4 regions of the Kitasatospora sp. NPDC004723 genome follow, and region 1 is predicted to be linked to each of the others. Evidence: riboswitches for the same ligand, from Rfam matches in the RefSeq annotation. Region 1 holds a riboswitch; each other region holds the start of a gene.
The links. A riboswitch is a leader RNA that binds a small molecule or an ion and turns the genes downstream of it on or off. The one in region 1 is predicted to bind cobalamin.
Positions count from the first base shown of each region.

Region 1 (4,362 bases):
GCCGGGGTCGAGCAGCATCTTGTCGCGGTCTTCGGAGCTCATTACTGGCAGGCCTCGCAGGACTCGGGGTTCTCCAGGGAGCAGGCCAGCGCGGCCTCCTCCTCCGGGGTGAGGGTCGGCGTGCTCGCCGGGATCGTGTCGGCCGGAACGGGCGCGGCGGCGCGGGCGGTGCCCGAGGCGGCCTGGGCGATCCGGGTGGCCGGGCGCGAACGCAGGTAGTAGGTGGTCTTCAGACCGACCTTCCAGGCGTAGGCGTACATCGAGCTGAGCTTGCCGATGGTCGGCGCGGCCATGAACAGGTTCAGCGACTGGCTCTGGTCGATGTACGGCATGCGGGCCGCGGCCAGGTCGATCAGCGCGCGCTGCGGCAGCTCCCAGGCGGTGCGGTAGAGCGAGCGGACCTCGGCGGGCAGCCAGCCGAGCTCCTGCACCGAGCCGTTGGCGTCGCGCAGCGCGTCGCGGGTCTGCTGGTCCCAGACGCCCAGCTCCTTGAGGTCGCGCACCAGGTAGGGGTTGACCTGGAGGAACTCGCCGCTCAGGGTCTCGCGCTTGAACAGGTTGGACACCTGCGGCTCGATGCACTCGTACACGCCGGCGATGGACGCGATGGTCGCGGTCGGCGCGATGGCGAGCAGCAGCGAGTTGCGCAGGCCGGTCCCGGCGATCCGGGTGCGCAGCGCGGCCCAGCGGTCGGCCCACTCGGGCGCGGCGCTCGGGAAGTGGTCGATGTGCAGCTCGCCGCGGGCGGCGCGGGTCTCGCCGTAGGCCTCGTGGCGGCCCAGCTGCTCGGCCAGGTCGGCGGAGCGCTCGTACGCGGTGAGCATGATGCGCTCGGCGATGAGCGTGGACAGCCGCGCGGCCTCGGCGGAGTCGAAGTCGATCCGCAGCTTGAAGAAGACGTCCTGCAGGCCCATCACGCCGAGGCCCACCGGGCGCCAGCGGGAGTTGGAGGCGCCGGCCTCGGGGGTCGGGTAGAAGTTGATGTCCACCACGCGGTCGAGGAAGGTGACGGCGGTGCGGACGGTGGCGTCCAGGCGGTCCCAGTCCAGCGCGTTCAGCAGGTCGTCGGCCGACGCGCCCTCGGCGACGTGGGCGCCGAGGTTGACCGAGCCGAGGTTGCAGACGGCGGTCTCGGAGTCGTCGGTGACCTCCAGGATCTCGGTGCAGAGGTTGGAGCTGTGCACCGTGCGGCCCGGCAGCGCGGTCTGGTTGGCGGCGCGGTTGGAGGCGTCCTTGAAGGTCATCCAGCCGTTGCCGGTCTGCGCCAGGGTGCGCATCATCCGGGCGTAGAGGGTCTGCGCGGGGATGGTGCGCACGGCCTTGCCGGCCAGCTCGGCCTTGCGGTAGGCCTCGTCGAACTCCTCGCCCCACAGGTCGACCAGCTCGGGGACGTCGGCGGGGGAGAACAGCGACCAGTCGGCGTTGGCGTTGACCCGGCGCATGAACTCGTCCGGGATCCAGTGCGCCAGGTTGAGGTTGTGGGTGCGGCGCGCCTCCTCACCGGTGTTGTCGCGCAGCTCCAGGAACTCCTCGATGTCCGCGTGCCAGGTCTCCAGGTAGACGCAGGCCGCGCCCTTGCGGCGGCCGCCCTGGTTGACGGCGGCGACCGAGGAGTCCAGGGTGCGCAGGAAGGGCACGATGCCGTTGGACTTGCCGTTGGTGCCGCGGATCAGCGAGCCGCGGGAGCGGATCCGGGAGTAGGACAGGCCGATGCCGCCGGCGTGCTTGGACAGCCGGGCGATCTGCGCGTAGCGCGAGTAGATCGAGTCCAGGTTGTCCAGCGGGGAGTCCAGCAGGTAGCAGCTGGACATCTGCGGGTGCCGGGTGCCGGAGTTGAAGAGGGTCGGCGAGGAGGTCAGGTACTCCAGCCGGCTCATCAGGCGGTAGAGCTCGGCGACCTCGGCGACCGACTGCTCGCTGTCGCCGACCGCCAGGCCACAGGCGACGCGGAGCAGGAAGTACTGCGGGGTCTCGACGACCTTGCGGGTGATCGGGTGGCGCAGCAGGTAGCGGGACTGCACGGTGCGCAGGCCGAAGTACTCGAAGCGGTCGTCGCCCCGGGGGTCGACCAGGGCGTCCAGGGCGGCGGTGTGCTTGGCGACGAAGTCGGCGGTGGTGTCGCCGATCAGGCCCTCGGCGTGGCCGACCGCGATCGAGGTGGAGAACGAGACCACGCCCTGGCTCGCCGCCTCGTCCACGATCTCCAGCGCGAGCAGCCGGGCCGCGAGCTTGGAGTACTGGGGGTCCTCGGCGATCATCGACGCGGCGGCGTCGACGGCCAGCCCGCGCAGCTCGGCGAAGTCCGATCCGGCGTGGCGGCCGCGCAGCGCGGCGGCGGCGACATGGCCGGGGTCGACCTGGGGGAGGTCGGTGCTGCGGTCGGTCAGGAGGCGCAGGAGCGCACCGCCGGGGTCGGAGACCGTCGGGTCGGCGGGGGCGGAGCTGGAACCCTGGGCGGGCAGGGTGGCTGAGGCAGCGGTGGTCAAGGCGCTCTCTCCTGGCGGCGGTCGGCGGCGGTGCATCGGGTACCGGGCCGTTCGGGGCAGGGGAACTCGCCACACGGGCCCGAAGGCGCCGCGCGTGCCGTCCCCGGCCCGCCCGCGAGGCCCGGAAGGTGGTGCTGGTGCCATGGCCCCTGCGGGGAGGCTTCGGCACGCCGTCGGCAGGTACTCGGACTCGCGGCGTGCCTGGGGAGGCGGCCGCACACCGCTGCGGGGCAGTCCCGGATTCGCACCGGGTTCCCCTGCGTCGACAGCAGGGACGAGCATACATCTAGTGGTGCTCGCTCGATGCGACACCACATCTTGTGCAGCGTGGCGTGTTGCTCCCATGACCGGTGGTACCGGGACGGTCCCGTGGGCGCCTGCGCGGGGCCGTGTTCTGAAACGGATTGGTCACCGATCGGCCTCTCGTCCGGTGCATGCCCTACGATCTCGGCACATGAGCGAGGGAACGGGCGCTCCGGGGGACTGGGCCGGTAGGGCCGTGCCGCCGGAGCAGGGTCAGCAGCCTGGTGCGCCGGGGCAGGTGCCGCAGCATGGGCAGCCGCCGGTGGCGCCGCCCGGTGGTTTCGGGCCGCCCCCGACGCCGTACGCGCAGCCGGGAGGGGTGCCGCCGCAGGCTCCTCCGCCGGCGGTGCCGCACCTGCCGTCCGGCACGGTGCCGTACCCGCAGCCGGGGCCGGTGCCCGCGCCCCAGCCAGGGCCGCCGCCCGTGTCGCAGCCGCCGCAGCCGCAGCCGGTGGCCGGTGGGCCGACCCCGTTCGCCCCGCAGTGGCCCCAGCAGGGGGCCCAGCCGCCCGCGCCCGCGCCGTCCGCGACCGAGCCGGACTGGAACGCGATGGCGGACCGGCACGCCTCCGAGTCCCGCCGCCGCAAGCGGCGGTGGATCGGCGCCGTGGTGGCGGCCGCCGTCCTGGTCGGCGGGGTCGTCGGGGCCGCGGTGTGGATCAACGGCCGCGACAAGGGCGTCGACCCCAAGCCGATCGTGAGCGCGTCCACCACGGCCGGCAGCCCGTCCGCCACGGCCACCCCCACCGAGCAGGCGCTGGCGGTGATCTCCGACGCCGCCACCGACAGGCTGCCGGTCGACGCCGCGACGCTGTTCCCGGACCAGACCCGGACCGTCGACGGCAAGGTGTGGACCCGCCAGGTGACCGGCGCGACCGCCCCCTGCTCCAAGGCGACCACCGGCGGGCTCGGCCTCGCGCTCGGCGACGACACCTGCCGCTCGCTGGTCCGCGCGACGTACGTGAACGGCGAGAGCGCCGTCACGGTCGGCGTCGCGGTCTTCGACAACAAGGCGGGCGCGGACCGGGCGCTCGGCCGGCACGCGGGCCTGATCCAGGGCCTGTCCGGCACCGGGGTCGCGATGTTCTGCGTGACCGACAAGTCGGGCTGCGCCGAGACGCACGCGGCGATCGGCCGCTTCGGCTACTTCACGGTGGCCGGCTCGCTGAAGCAGGGCGAGGACCAGAGCGACCAGCTCGCGGCGGCCGCCGCCGTCTCGCTGGCGGGGCGTACGAAGGACGTGCTGCTGGCCCGGGGTTCGCGCGCGGGCTGACCGTCGGTCAGGGGGCGGCGGCCCAGGGGTGGTCGGTCGGGGGACGGCCGAGGCGGTCGGATAGGATGACCGCCCTCGGGGGAGGGATGTGGCCCCCCGTGGCCGCCCGGACGGGGAATCAGCGAGCAGGAGGTACCGCGCGGTGAGCGCTGCCGCCAATGCGACCACCAGACGGCGCAGAGCGGCGGGCCGCAGGCGCGGAACGGGCGAGCCCGTTCCGGACATGCTGCTGCCGGCGCCGCCCACTTCGCAGGAGAAGTACAGCTACACCATCCGCCACCAGTGGGTGCTGACCCTCTG
Region 1 is NZ_JBEXJT010000010.1:113,279-117,640, forward strand. Features, by position in the region: gene ABZW10_RS14025 (ribonucleotide-diphosphate reductase subunit beta) at 1-42, opposite strand, end outside; gene ABZW10_RS14030 (ribonucleoside-diphosphate reductase subunit alpha) at 42-2,462, opposite strand; cobalamin riboswitch at 2,644-2,785, opposite strand; gene ABZW10_RS14035 (hypothetical protein) at 3,214-4,062, shown strand; gene ABZW10_RS14040 (cellulose synthase catalytic subunit) at 4,286-4,362, shown strand, end outside.

Region 2 (4,362 bases), on a different contig from region 1:
TGCGCGCTCTGGAGAGCGTCGCCCAGCCGCTGCGCACCACGGAAGCCGGCGGCCGCACCGCCGACCTGAACGCGCTGGGCGCGATGATCGGCGACGCCAAGGTGGTCGGCCTCGGCGAGGCCACCCACGGCTCGCACGAGTTCTTCGCGATGAAGCAGCGGGTCTTCCGCTACCTGGTCGAGGAGAAGGGCTTCACCAGCTTCGCCCTGGAGACCAGCTGGACCAGCGGTCTGCAGATCGACGAGTACGTCCAGGGCGGCCCGGGAGACGCCTGGCAGCTCGTCAAGGAGGTCCTGGGCGGCAGCCCGTGGGAGCGCGAGGAGTTCGCCGACCTGATCGCCTGGATGCGGGCCCACAACCGGAGCCACCCGAAGGACCCGGTCCACTTCGTGGGTGACGACCTCGGCCTCCCGAGGCTCGGCGACCCGGCCTTCGACCGGGTCACCTCCTACGTGCGGCAGGCCAGGCCCGCCGCTCTGCCGCAGCTCGACGGGCTCTACGCCGGCCTGCGGCCCCTGGACGACCTCTTCGCCTACATCGGAAGGCCGGTCGCCGAGCGCCGGGAGAACGCCGCCACGGCCCAGCAGGCGCTCGACCTGGTCACCGCGAGCGGCACCCCCGGCGACGACGCGTACGAGTGGGCCGTGCAGCACGCCCGCAACATCGCCCAGACCTTCGCCTTCGCCACCTTCGACCTTGGCGACCCGGCCTCCGTCGCGGCCTCGGAGCAGCTGCGCGACCGGGCGATGGCCGAGAACACCGCCTGGTGGCAGCGCCGCACCGGCGGCAAGGTGCTGATGTCGGCGCACAACGGCCACGCCGGCTACCTGTCCACCGACACCTTCCTGTACCCCGAGCCGCAGGGCTCCCAGCTGCGCGACACCTACGGCCGCGACTACGTGGCCATCGGCTTCACCTTCGACAGCGGCTCCTTCCTCACCACCGACGCGGTCCTGACCGGCGGCTGGAAGTCCGTCACCGTCCCGGCGGCCACCCCGGACATGAACGAGTACACCCTCGACCGGGTCCGCTACCGGGACTACTACGTCGACCTGCGCACCGCTCCCCGGGCGGCCCGGGACTGGCTGGACGTCAGCCGGCCCACCTACGACGCCGGCACGATCTTCGTCGAGGACCCGCTGCCGCGGCTCGCGATCGGCCGGGCCTACGACGTGCTCATCCATCTGAACCAGGTCACCGAGGCGCGCAGGTTCTGATCGGGTCCGCTCCGACCGGGGCCGTGCCGGGCCCCGGTCGGGATGCGGCGCGCGCCGGCGCGGTCCGGAGGGGCGTCAGCCGGTCTTCTCCACCCGGGCGCTCCAGCGCTGCTCGACGTTGCCGAGCCGCCAGTAGCCGAGGGCGCAGGCCCAGACGACGACGAACAGGCCGACGATGACGTAGCCGACGTTGTCGAGACTGATGTCGGCGATCCAGGTGGTGACGGGGTCGGTGAGGTCGAGCTTCTCGTGCAGCACGCCGACGAGCTCGATGGTGCCGATCAGGAAGGCGACGGCGATCGACAGGCCGGTGATCGTGAGGTTGTAGTAGACCTTGCGGACCGGGTTGGAGAACGCCCAGTGGTAGGCGAAGTTCATGAAGGTGCCGTCGAGGGTGTCGAACAGGCTCATGCCGCAGGCGAAGAGCAGCGGCAGGCAGAGGATCGCGTACCAGGGCAGCCCCGAGGCGGCGCCGGAGCCGGCCATCACCATCAGGGTGACCTCGGTGGCGGTGTCGAAGCCGAGGCCGAAGAGCACACCGAGCGGGTACATCTGGCCGGGGCGGGTGATGGACTTGGTGAGGCGGCCGAGGAAGCGGTTCATGAAGCCGCGCTCGTCGAGGTGCTTCTCCAGCTGGCGCTCGTCGAACTGCCCGGCCCGCATGGCCTTGTAGACCTTGTGGATCCCGCCCAGGGCGAACAGGTTGAGGGCGGCGATCAGGTACAGGAAGGTGCCGGAGACACCGGTGCCGATGACGCCCAGGACGCCGCGGACGGTGGACTGGTCGTCGACCAGGGTGCCGGCGAACTGGGCACCGCCGGCGACCAGGGCGGCCATCGCCAGGACGATGCTGGAGTGCCCGAGCGCGAACCAGAAGCCGACCGAGATCGGGCGCTGGCCGTCGGCCATCAGCTTGCGGGTGGTGTTGTCGATGGCGGCGATGTGGTCGGCGTCGAAGGCGTGCCGCATGCCGAGGGTGTAGGCGGTGATGCCCAGGCCGACGCCGAACACCTGGGTGCCGACCTCGTACTTCTCCGGGGCGACCAGCAGGAACAGCGTGCCGAAGGCGACGACGTGCATGGCGGCGATGACGGCCAGCAGGCCGCCGGTGCGGACGGTGTCCCCGCGCTGCCAGCGCGGGGCCCTGGGCAGGGTCGATGACGACGTGTCGTCGGTGAGGGTCATGACGGGCGGCCTCTCCAGCTCCTCGATGGGGGCACCCCCGGGCGGGGCCGGGGGGTACTGCGCGCGCCGTGGCCGGTCTCCTGGCTTCGGGTGTACCGCCGCACCCGCGTCCGGGCAGGGCGGAGCGCACCCCTGACTCGTCTTCCCGTGTGCCGTACGGCACCGGTGACTGCCCGCGTCGGTCGCGGGCACGTCGGGGGTACTTCCCTTCACAGTGGCGAGGGCCGCGCCGGATTGGGCCCTGACGGGCCGCCACCGGTCTTCCCGAGCACCACGGCGGGGAACACCGTAGGGGCTGGGCCCTCCTGCCGACAAGGCTGTGCAGTTGCGTGCCCGTCGCAACAGGGCGGGTCCGCACGGTCGAGGGGGTGGTTCTGACCTGGAGCGATCCTTCCTCCGGCCGGTCCCCGTCGATGACCGATGAGCCGTCGCCCGGCCGGGCGACGGCTCATCCCGGTCGGCGGCGCGGGGCGCGCCGCCGGGTGGGGGCTGCTCAGCGCAGGCCGGCGAAGAGGTCGTTCTCGGGGAGCTCCGCGCCGGTGGTGTCGTGGACCCGGACGAAGGTCTCCACGCCCATCAGCTGGGTGAACTTCTCCTTGCCCATCTTCAGGAAGAAGATGTTCTCGCCCTGGCTGGCGTGCGCGGCCAGCGCGTCGAACTTCTGGCCGCCGAACGCGGTGGTGTCCACCCAGGTGGTGATCTCCTCGTCGGGGAGGCCGATCTCGGGCATCTCCGACTCCCCGGAGCCCGACTCCTCGGAACCCGGCTCCTCGGAACCCGGCTCCTCCCAGTCCGCGCCGAGCTCGCGCATGACCTCCCCGAACCGCGCCATCATCGAGCGGGGGGCCGTCGTCCAGTACACCTTCGGCGTCGTGCCGGCCAGCTCCAGCGCCCGCGACGTGATGCGGTTGGCCTGGATGTGGTCGGGGTGGCCGTAGAAGCCGTTCTCGTCGTAGGTCAGGACGACGTCGGGCCGGTAGCGCCGCATCAGTTCGGCGAGGCGGGCGGCCGCCTCGTCCACCGGCGTGGTCCAGAACGAGCCGGGCGCGTCGTTGGCGGTCCAGCCCATCATCCCGGAGTCCGCGTAGTCGAGCATTTCGAGGTGGTCGACCTTGAGGACCTCGCAGCTGGCCTCCAGCTCCTGACGGCGCATCGCGGCGACGGCCGCCGGGTCGTGTCCGGCCTCGCCGGGCTTGACTCCTCCCGGGCCGTCTCCGCAGGCGCCGTCGGTACAGGTGACGAGCACCGTCCGGATGCCCTCGGCCGCGTAGCGGGCGAGCACACCGCCCGTGCCGGTGGCCTCGTCGTCGGGGTGGGCGTGCACGGCCATCAGGGTCAGGGGCCGGTCGGTCATGGGGGCTCATCCTTAGGTCTGCCGAGTGTTCGGCCTCGGTCTGCGGCACGGGGCCGACAGAGCGCGGTCCGCCGTGTTTCTGATCGACTGTTGGGAACGAGGGAGCCGCGGTCCCCTATTCCGGGGAGCCGGGCCCGCTCGGATCGGCCGCCGCGTTCCGGGCGATGGCCTCGGCCAACTGGTCGAACGTGCGGTTCAGTACCGACCGGCGTGCCTCCTTGAACCCCGGGGAGGGCTCCAGGCCGTCGATGCTCCGCTCCCAGACGGCCATGAACGTCGTCTTCCACTGCATGATCACGCGGGCCTCCGGCAGGTCGCCGGCGCCGTGGCCGGCCCGGGCGAGGGAGAGCAGCAGCTCCAGGTTGCACGGCACGGCGACGCCCCAGTACTCGTCGGGTTCGAGCTCGACGGGGTCGCCCGCCATCGCCTGGGCGACCTCGTCGACGAGCCGGTCGATGACGAGCGACAGGTGGTCCAGGGCCGTGTCGCTCTCGAAGTTCCCGCTGCCCCACGTGCCCACAAGGTCTCCTTCGAAGGGTCCCGCTGTCCGTCCCGGTGTCTGTCCCGCTCATCGAAGCAGACCGCACTGACATCGCCGGGGCGGCG
Region 2 is NZ_JBEXJT010000027.1:63,004-67,365, reverse strand. Features, by position in the region: gene ABZW10_RS24140 (erythromycin esterase family protein) at 1-1,217, shown strand, start outside; gene ABZW10_RS24135 (HoxN/HupN/NixA family nickel/cobalt transporter) at 1,293-2,402, opposite strand; cobalamin riboswitch at 2,455-2,693, opposite strand; gene ABZW10_RS24130 (PIG-L family deacetylase) at 2,896-3,756, opposite strand; gene ABZW10_RS24125 (DUF4259 domain-containing protein) at 3,872-4,276, opposite strand.
Region 2: linked by a shared signal. The riboswitch ahead of ABZW10_RS24135 (HoxN/HupN/NixA family nickel/cobalt transporter) and the one ahead of ABZW10_RS14030 (ribonucleoside-diphosphate reductase subunit alpha) in region 1 are both predicted to bind cobalamin.

Region 3 (4,362 bases), on a different contig from region 1:
CCTGGACGGCGCCACCGCCACCGCCGCCACCCGGGCCACCACCGTCCACGTGGGCGACACCGTCTCGCTGCGCTTCGGCAGCTGATCCGGGACCGGCCGCGCCGGACGGCCTGACCACCCCTGGAACCGCCGGTGCCCCGGTCTCCGTCGCGGAGGACCGGGGCACCGGCTGTGCGAACGGGTGTCAGGGCGCCGTGATACCCGGCTGTGCACCCGCGCCGAAGGCCCAGCCCTCGACATCGCCGGGGGCCGGGTTGTAGCTGCCGGCGCCGAGGCTGCTGTACGACCAGGGTCCGCCGTGCTGGGCGTGCCAGTACGACCAGTACGCGCTGCCGGTGGGGTTGGTGCAGGTCGTCGGCAGGGCGTTGATGGTGCAGACGAAGCCGGGGTAGCGCGGGTGGAAGGTGTACGAGAAGCCGGCGCCGGTGAGCGCGGCGAGGCCGCTGGCCGGGTCGCCGGGCGCGCAGCCGGTCTGGATGCCGCCGCCGACGGCGGTGAAGTCGACCACGACGGTGACGCCGGTGGTGCCGGTGCAGGCGGCAGCCCGGGCCTCGGGAGCGTGCACGGCGCCGGCGCCGAGGAGGCTCACGGTCAGCGCTGCGACGGCGGCGAGCGAGCCGAGGGTGCGGCGGGTCAGGTGCTCGGTCATCAGGTCTCTCCTCGTGCGGTCGCGGGTGGTCAGGGGGTGGCGGGCGCGGCGCAGGCCAGGGTGGGCGCGTCCGGGCGCGCCCCGGCGGCGGAGAGGGTGGCCAGCGGGGTGCCGGCCAGGCCGAGGACGGCCTGGCCGGTCGCCCGGGCGGCGTTGCCAGAGTTGAAGCCGGAGGCGTCGTAGGCGACCGCGCCGCGCACGGCCGGGTCGGCGTCGCAGCGCTGCTGGAACGTGACCAGGCGGCTCCAGCCCTTGAGACCGGCGCCGAAGCGGGCGTTGGAGAGCAGCGCCTGGGTCGCGAGACCGGTGGAGTTGGCGTTGGACGTGGTGGACCCGGCGGCTGAGAAGCCGCCGTCGGCGTTCTGGTGGGCGGTCAGCCAGCCGAGCCCGGCGGCCGCCTTGGCCGCGCGGCCGGTGGCGGCGAGCGCCTGGACGGCGAGGGCGGTGGCGTCCGTGTCGCTCGTGCAGGCGGCCTGGCCGAAGGAGACCGGGAAGCCACCGTCCGCGCACTGGCTGCCGGCCAGGAAGTCGACGGCGGCGGCCGGGGCGCCACCGGGGGTGCGGTGCAAGGCGATCAGGGCGAGCGACTGGCCGAAGGCATTGCTGTAGTCGCCCCACTGGGAGCGGTCGGAGAAGCGGCCGCTCGGGGCCTGGAGCGAGCGCAGCCGGGCGGGCAGGTCGACGCCGCCGAACGCGGTCGGGTCCGCGCCGCGCACCTCCGCGGCGAGCAGCAGCTTGGCGGTGGCGCCCGCGTAGGCCTCGGTGGTGCCGTCGCCGAGGTAGCCGGCGAGGACGGCCGACTGCGAAAGCCAGGCGGTCGCCTTGGCGGCGGCGGTGTCCGCGCTGCGGGAGGCCGCGAAGGCCAGGACGGCGTCGATGGTGAGGCCCTGGTCGGGGTAGGCGGTGCCGTCGAAGACGGACTCGAAGTGGTCGCCGTCGACGAGCTGGCGGGCCAGCCATCCAGCTGCGGCGGCGTCCGGACGGATCGTGGGCGAGTCCGCCCCGACCGGTGCGGCGACCGCCGGAAGGGCAGTGGCAAAGGCGATGGCCGGTATCGCGAGGAGTCCGAGGGTCCGGCGGAGCGTGGTCACGAGGTTCCTTTCCGGGCCTGGACGCAGGGGCCCGGAGGGAGCGTCGGCGCGTGCTGGGGCAGCCCTCGGAGCTCCGGCCCGCAGACCACGACGGGAGGAGTGGACGACACATCTCCGCCGACGGGTACTCGGGCTCGCCGCCGACACGGGGTCGACGGCCTACCGTTGCGGGTCAGCGCCGGATTCGGACCGGCTTCCCCCGACGGCGGAGTCGGAACATGACGGACCATCATGACGAGGCGTGAAACGAGGGTCAAGAGCCCAGTACGACCAATCGCGGGAGGACCCGTCAGGTCGTCGACGACCGACCTCCGGGAAAAACCGGACCGGTCCCGGACGTCCCACGACCGTGGTGCGGCGCCCCTCTACCGGGCGCCGCACCACGGCGGGCGTCAGCGGTGGTTGAAGACCGCCGGGCGCTTCTCGGCGAAGGCCGCCATGCCCTCCTCCTGGTCGGCGGTGGCGAACGTGGCGTGGAAGAGCCGGCGTTCGAAGCGGACGCCCTCGGCGAGGGTGGTCTCGAAGGCGCGGTTGACGCTCTCCTTCATCATGATCGCCGCCGGGGCGGACATCGCGGCGACCTTCTCCGCCGTCGCCAGCGCTTCGGCGAGCAGCTCGCCCGCCGGGACGACGCGGGAGACCAGGCCGGCCCGTTCGGCCTCCTCGGCGCCCATCATCCGGCCGGTGAGGCACAGCTCCATCGCCTTCGCCTTGCCGACCGCCCGGGTGAGGCGCTGCGAGCCGCCGATGCCCGGGATGACGCCGAGCTTGATCTCCGGCTGGCCGAACTTCGCGGTGTCGGCGGCGAGCAAGATGTCGCAGAGCATCGCCAGTTCGCAGCCGCCGCCCAGTGCGTAGCCCGCGACGGCGGCGACGACCGGCTTGCGGAGACGGCCGAGCTCGTCCCAGGCGGCGAACCAGTCGCCGAGGTAGGCGTCGACGAACTCCAGCGACCGCATCTCCTTGATGTCCGCGCCGGCCGCAAAGGCCTTCTCGGATCCGGTGATCAGCAGGCAGCCGACCCCCGGGTCGCGGCCGAAGTCCCGTGCCGCAGCGATGACTTCGTTCATCAGCCTGGTGTTGAGCGCGTTCAGTGCCTCCGGGCGGGCGAGCGTAATCATCCCGACCCGACCCTTGCGCTCCACCCGGATCGTTTCGTAGTCGCTCACGCGTGCTTCTCCCTGAGAGTGGTGATGATCGCCGAGAAGTCCAGACCCGCGCCCTCGCCGGCGGCGAAGTCCGAGTACAGCTCCGCGGCCCTACTGGCGAGTTCCACAGGCACGGCGTGCGCGGTGGCGGCGTCGGCGGCGAGGCCGAGGTCCTTGGCCATCAGGGCGGCGGCAAATCCGGCCGCGTAGTCGCGGTTGGCGGGGCTGGCGGGCACCGGGCCCGGGACGGGGCAGTTGCTGGTGAGGGCCCAGCACTGGCCGGAGGCGGTGGAGGCGACGTCGTACAGCGCCTGGTGGCCGAGCCCGAGGCTCTCCCCGAGCACGAACGCCTCGCTGACCGCGATCATCGAGATCCCGAGGATCAGGTTGTTGCAGATCTTCGCAGCCTGCCCGGCGCCGGAGGCGCCGCAGTGCACGACCTTGCGACCCATCGCCGTGAGCACCGGTTCCACCGCGGCGAAGTCGGTGTCGTCGGCACCGACCATGAAGGTCAGGCTCGCGGCCTCGGCACCGGGCACGCCCCCGGACACCGGGGCGTCGACAGCCCGGTGTCCGGCGCTCCGGGCCAGGTCCGCAGCGACGCGCGCGTCCCCGACGGCGATGGTCGAGCAGTCGACGAACAGCGCGTCCCGCTTCGCGGTGACCAACTCCCGGTAGGTTTCCAGGACATGGCGACCGCTCGGCAGCATGGTGAGCACCACCTCCGCGTCCGCGGCGGCCTCGGCTGCCGTGGCGGCGATCCGGACGCCGTGCCCGGCCGCCCGGTCGAGGGCTTCCGGTACCAGGTCGTATCCGGTGACGGTGTGACCTGCCCTGACGAGGTTCGCGGCCATCGGGCCGCCCATGTTGCCGAGTCCGACGAAGGCGATGCGGTGGGTCACCAGCGCTCCAGGGGGGTGAGGTCGGCGAGGCCGAGTTCGCGGTCGCCCAGCGGGGCGAACCAGCTCTCCACGGTGGCGGTTTCGACGGCTTCCAGCGTGGCGGGGCTCCAGTGCGGCGCGCGGTCCTTGTCGATCACCTGGGCCCGGATCCCCTCGGCGAGGTCCGGTGCGCGGAGCGCGGCGCAGGAGGTGCGGTACTCCTGGTCGAGGACGGCCTCCAGCGGGCCGAGCGACCGGGCGCGGCGCAGGGCCGCCAGGGTCGCCTTCACCGCGGTGGGCGAGTTGGCGGTGATCCGGTCGGCGGCCTTCTTCGCCTCCGGCTCGCCGCTGTCGCCGAGCCGGGCGAGGATCTCCTCGACGGTGTCCGCCGCGTAGCAGTGGTCGATCCAGGCGCGCCGGCCCGCGAGCGGGGCGGGCGGAGCGGGTGCGACATGGCGGGTGAGGGCGTCGTGGACGGGCGCCCCGGCGAGGTCGTCGAGCAGGGCGGGCAGCCGCTCGGCGGGGACGAAGTGGTCGGCGAGGCCGCAGAGCAGGGCGTCACCGGCGCCGGCCGACCCCGCCGTGAGGGCCAG
Region 3 is NZ_JBEXJT010000002.1:220,512-224,873, reverse strand. Features, by position in the region: gene ABZW10_RS04060 (hypothetical protein) at 1-85, shown strand, start outside; gene ABZW10_RS04055 (flagellar hook-length control protein FliK) at 185-649, opposite strand; gene ABZW10_RS04050 (prenyltransferase/squalene oxidase repeat-containing protein) at 679-1,740, opposite strand; cobalamin riboswitch at 1,842-1,986, opposite strand; gene ABZW10_RS04045 (enoyl-CoA hydratase) at 2,133-2,861, opposite strand; gene mmsB (3-hydroxyisobutyrate dehydrogenase) at 2,906-3,790, opposite strand; gene ABZW10_RS04035 (enoyl-CoA hydratase/isomerase family protein) at 3,787-4,362, opposite strand, start outside.
Region 3: linked by a shared signal. The riboswitch ahead of ABZW10_RS04050 (prenyltransferase/squalene oxidase repeat-containing protein) and the one ahead of ABZW10_RS14030 (ribonucleoside-diphosphate reductase subunit alpha) in region 1 are both predicted to bind cobalamin.

Region 4 (4,362 bases), on a different contig from region 1:
TCACCCTCGGGTGGCCGGGCCGTCCGGCGTTCGGGGTTCCTCGGCGGTACGGGAGGCAGGGCGGGGGTCTCGTCGGCCGGCGGGGACTCCGGGGTGAGGGGCGCGTGGCACGGGGCAGGAACTCCTCTGCCGGGAAGGTGTCATGGGTGCGGGGCGGACCCCGTCGCAGGGGCGGCGCCGGGACAGACCCTCCCATCCGGCGGCGACCGGTGACATCCCAGGTTTGCAGGGGGCGCGACGCCTCTTCCCTGTGGTAGGAGGACGACCTGCTGCGGACCGCTCAACGACCAAGCCCCAGGTCAGTGACCTGGGGCCCGCGTGCTGTCCGGGCGCGTGCCGGGTTCCGGGGCGGGACCGGCCGGGTGGGGGCGTCAGGCCGGGGGACGGCCGAGTCCGGCGGTGTACGGGGCCGCGAGGAGCGCGACGAGTTCGCGGCGGCTGCGGACGCCGGTCTTGGTGAAGGCCGACTTCAGGTGGTCCTGGACGGTGGCCGGGCTCAGGAAGAGCCGGTGGGCTATGTCCCTGGTGCTCAGGCCCCGTACTGCCTGGAGCACCACCTCCTGCTCGCGGGGGGAGAACCGGTGTGCCAGCAGGGACAGCGGGATGACGTCGACCGGGCTCGCGGGCTGGGCGACCAGGGCGACGCTGCCCCGCGGGCTCTGGTCGAGCAGCGAGGCGCGGACGGCGAGCCACTGGCCGCTGGGACGGCGCAGCCGGGCCCAGGCGTGGGCGCCCGCGTTCGCGGAGGGCACGTGGGTGCGGGCCCGCTCCGAGAGGTAGACCAGCGCGGTCGGTACTCCGGCGGGGCGGTACTGCGGCTCGGAGAGTTCCTCGAACAGCTGCCGGGCCCCGGAGTCCGCGGAGGTGAGCTGACCGGTGGGGCCGATGACGGCGACCCCGAGCCAGTACGGTCCGTCCTGCGGGTCCGCTCGGACGTCCTGTCCGTCAGGGCCGCCCGCGGCGGGCAGCGCATAGTCGCGAAGGGCGGCGGCCACCGCCCGGGCGGCCCGTTCGGCCAGTCTCTGCTCGCGCGCGCCGAAGGGCGCCGAACCGGCCTCGCGCATCAAGGCGGCGGCTCCCCACCGCCCGCCGCCGACGTCGAAGTTCATCCGCAGCTCGTCGCCCAGTCCGAACTCGGCGAGCAGCTCCCGGTAGCGCACGCTGCGTTCGGGGCGGCCACCGGTGGCGCGGTGGACGGTCTCCACGACGCGGCCGGCGGCCCGGATGTCGACGAACCGGGTGGTGTCGTCGGACCACATCTCCAACCGGATGGCGTGCTCGAAGGCGGTCGGCTGCAGGCCCTCGGCAACGGTGGAGGTCAGGAAGCCGGTGACCGGATCGGCCCCGTGCAGGCAGCCCGCTTCGGATCCGAGAGCGGGCCCGAGGACGGTGAGGAGCTGCCGGAAGAACTGTTCGAGCGGAAGCTTCGCCGCCGCCAGATCGTCGATCTCTCCCATCATGCGGCGTTCCCTGTCGCGGAATGAGGTCATCTCTTTACCATAGGGCCGAAGTTGGCGTACTCCCCACAGTCCTGGGACGTCGCCGGTCGCCACCGACCGAGGAAGTGCGGCAGTCGCGCCAGGTGCCGGCCGGCACCGACCTGACCACGCCTGATACCTTGCAATCGCCATGGTGTTCGGGAAACCGGTCTGAGTCCGGTGCGGCCCTCGCCACTGTTGCCGCGGAGTACCGCGGCCCTCGCTGACCGGCTCTGCCAGCGGTCAGGACCACTGGGCGGGCTGGAAGAGCCGCCCGGGAAGGTCGGCTGCGGTGTGTCGATGCGGAAGCCAGGAGACCGGCCACGGCGCGACATGTTCCACGAGGGTTTTGGAGAACACGTGCCCAGCGCTCTGCCGCGCCCGTTCCGATCCATGCGTTCCGCACGCCCCGCAGGCCCGACGCGTGTCGGCCGGACGGTCGCGGCCGTCCTGTTCACCGGCGTGCTCAGCGCCTGCGCGGGCGCCCCCGCGCCCGTCGCGTCCAGTGCGACGACCGGAAGTGCCGAGCCGGTCAGCGTGGACAACTGCGGGACCACCGTGACGGTCGGCGCTCCGCCCGACCGGCTGGTGACGCTCAACCAGGGTGCCACCGAGGTGGCCCTGGCCCTCGGCCTGCAGTCCCGCATGGCCGGCACCGCCTACCTCGACGACGCCGTCCCGGAGAAGTGGAAGGCGGCCTACGACTCCGTTCCGGTGCTCTCCAAGGGCTATCCGACCAAGGAGAAGCTCCTCGCGGCCCGTCCCGGCTTCCTGTACGCCTCCTACTCCAGCGCGTTCACCGACAAGGTCGCGGGCACCCGGGAGGAGCTGCGCGGCCAGGGCATCCCGTCGTACCTGTCCCCGTTCGGCTGCTCGGACAAGAGCCAGGTGCCGCCGACGACCTGGCAGGCGATGTGGGGCGAACTGAACGACGTCGCCAAGGTCTTCGGCGTCGCGGAGCGGGCCACCGAGATCCAGCGCCAGCAGGAGCAGCAGCTGGCCCGGTTCACGGCGGCGGCCGCGGGCAAGGACCTGAAGATCCTCTGGTTCGACTCCGACACCAAGACGCCCTACGTCGGCGCCGGCCACGGCGGACCTCAGCTCGTGCTCGACGCCGTGGGCGCCCGCAACGTCTTCGGCGACCTGCCCGGCAGCTGGCAGAACGTGAGCTGGGAGAAGGTCGTCGCCGCGGACCCGGACGCCATCGTGCTCGCGGACGCCGACTCGGACACGGCCCAGTCCAAGATCGACTACCTGGAGAACGACCCGGTGCTGAGCAGGCTCACCGCCGTGCAGCGCAAGGCCTTCGTGGTGGTGCCGTTCTCGGAGTCGACCCCCGGCGTGCGGCTCGCCGACGGCGCCGCCCGGGTGTCCGAGGGGCTGGCCGAGCTGCGCCCGGGTTCATGACCACCGCAGCCCGCAGCGCCGTACGGTCCGCCGGTCCGGGCCGCGCGGCGGCGGCCCTGGCCGTCGCCGCGGCCCTGCTGCTGACCACCGTGCTCCTCGGCCTGGCCGTGGGCTCGCACCACGAGCCGGTCCGGACGGTGATCGATGTCGTGGTGCGCCGTCTCGGGCTGGGCGACCCGCAGGTGACGCTGCTCGACGACCAGATCGTCTGGCAGCTGCGGCTGCCCCGGGTCCTGGGAGCGGCCGCCACCGGCGCCGGCCTCGCGGTCTGCGGCGCGGTGTTGCAGACGCTGACCGGCAACGACCTGGCCGATCCCTTCCTGCTCGGGATCTCGGACGGAGCCGCCGCCGGCGCGGTCACCGTGATCGTGCTCGGCGTCGGCGTGTCCGGCGCCGTGGGCACCGGCGCGGTGGCGACGGCGGCCTTCGCCGGTGCCCTGATCGCCGCCGTCGTCGTGCTGGCACTGGCCGGCGCGCGCACCCGGTCGCTGCCGACCACCCGGACCGTGCTCGCCGGCATCGCCGTGGGACAGATGTGCGGGGCCTACACCTCGTTCGTCGTGCTGGTCCTCGGGGACCGCAACGCGGCGCGCGGTGTCATGGAGTGGACGCTGGGCTCGGTCGCCGGCGTGCGGTGGCCCACCGCCGTCTTCCTGACCGCGGTCGCGCTGGCGGGTGTCACGGTCCTGGCCTCCTCGGCCCGCGACCTGGACGCCTTCGCCTTCGGCGAGACCGCCGCCCGCTCCCTCGGCGTCCACGTCGAGCGCACCCGCTGGCTCCTCGTCGCCACCGCCGCGCTGGTGACCGCGTGCCTGGTCGCCAGCACCGGCGTCATCGGCTTCCTCGGCCTGGTCGTACCGCACGTGGTCCGGCTCGTCTGCGGCCCGCGCCACGCCCTCCTGCTGCCCGTGTCGGCGCTGGTGGGCGCTTCCCTCCTGGTGGGCAGCGACATCGTGGCGCGCTCGGTCCTCCCCGACCGGGAGATCCCCGTCGGCGTCATCACGGCCGGGCTCGGAGCGCCCTTCTTCGCCTGGCTGCTGTGGCGCCAGGGGCGGGCCGACGGGAGCGGTCAGTGACGGCGACGCCCGCCGGGCTGCGCGCGGAGGGACTTCGTGTGCGCATCGGCGGAGCCACGCTGCTCGACGAGGTCTCGCTCGCGTTCGCCCCCGGCCGGGTCACCGGTCTGCTCGGACCCAACGGCGCCGGGAAGACCACCTTGCTGCGCGCGGTCTCCGGACTGACCCGGCCGAGCGCGGGACGGGTCCTCCTGGACGGCGAGGACCTCCACGCGCTCACGGCCCGCCGGCGAGCACGCCAGGTGGCCTTCATGGAGCAGCAGGCGGACACCCGGCTGTCGCTGTCGGCCCGTCAGGTCATCGACCTCGGACGCACCCCGCACCGCGGCCGCTGGCCCGTGCCGGCGGACGCCGCCGCCGACGCCCACGAGCGGGCGGTGTTCGCCGGTGCCGTCGCGGCG
Region 4 is NZ_JBEXJT010000004.1:167,555-171,916, forward strand. Features, by position in the region: gene ABZW10_RS07280 (helix-turn-helix transcriptional regulator) at 372-1,490, opposite strand; cobalamin riboswitch at 1,614-1,819, shown strand; gene ABZW10_RS07285 (ABC transporter substrate-binding protein) at 1,872-2,885, shown strand; gene ABZW10_RS07290 (iron chelate uptake ABC transporter family permease subunit) at 2,882-3,961, shown strand; gene ABZW10_RS07295 (ABC transporter ATP-binding protein) at 3,958-4,362, shown strand, end outside.
Region 4: linked by a shared signal. The riboswitch ahead of ABZW10_RS07285 (ABC transporter substrate-binding protein) and the one ahead of ABZW10_RS14030 (ribonucleoside-diphosphate reductase subunit alpha) in region 1 are both predicted to bind cobalamin.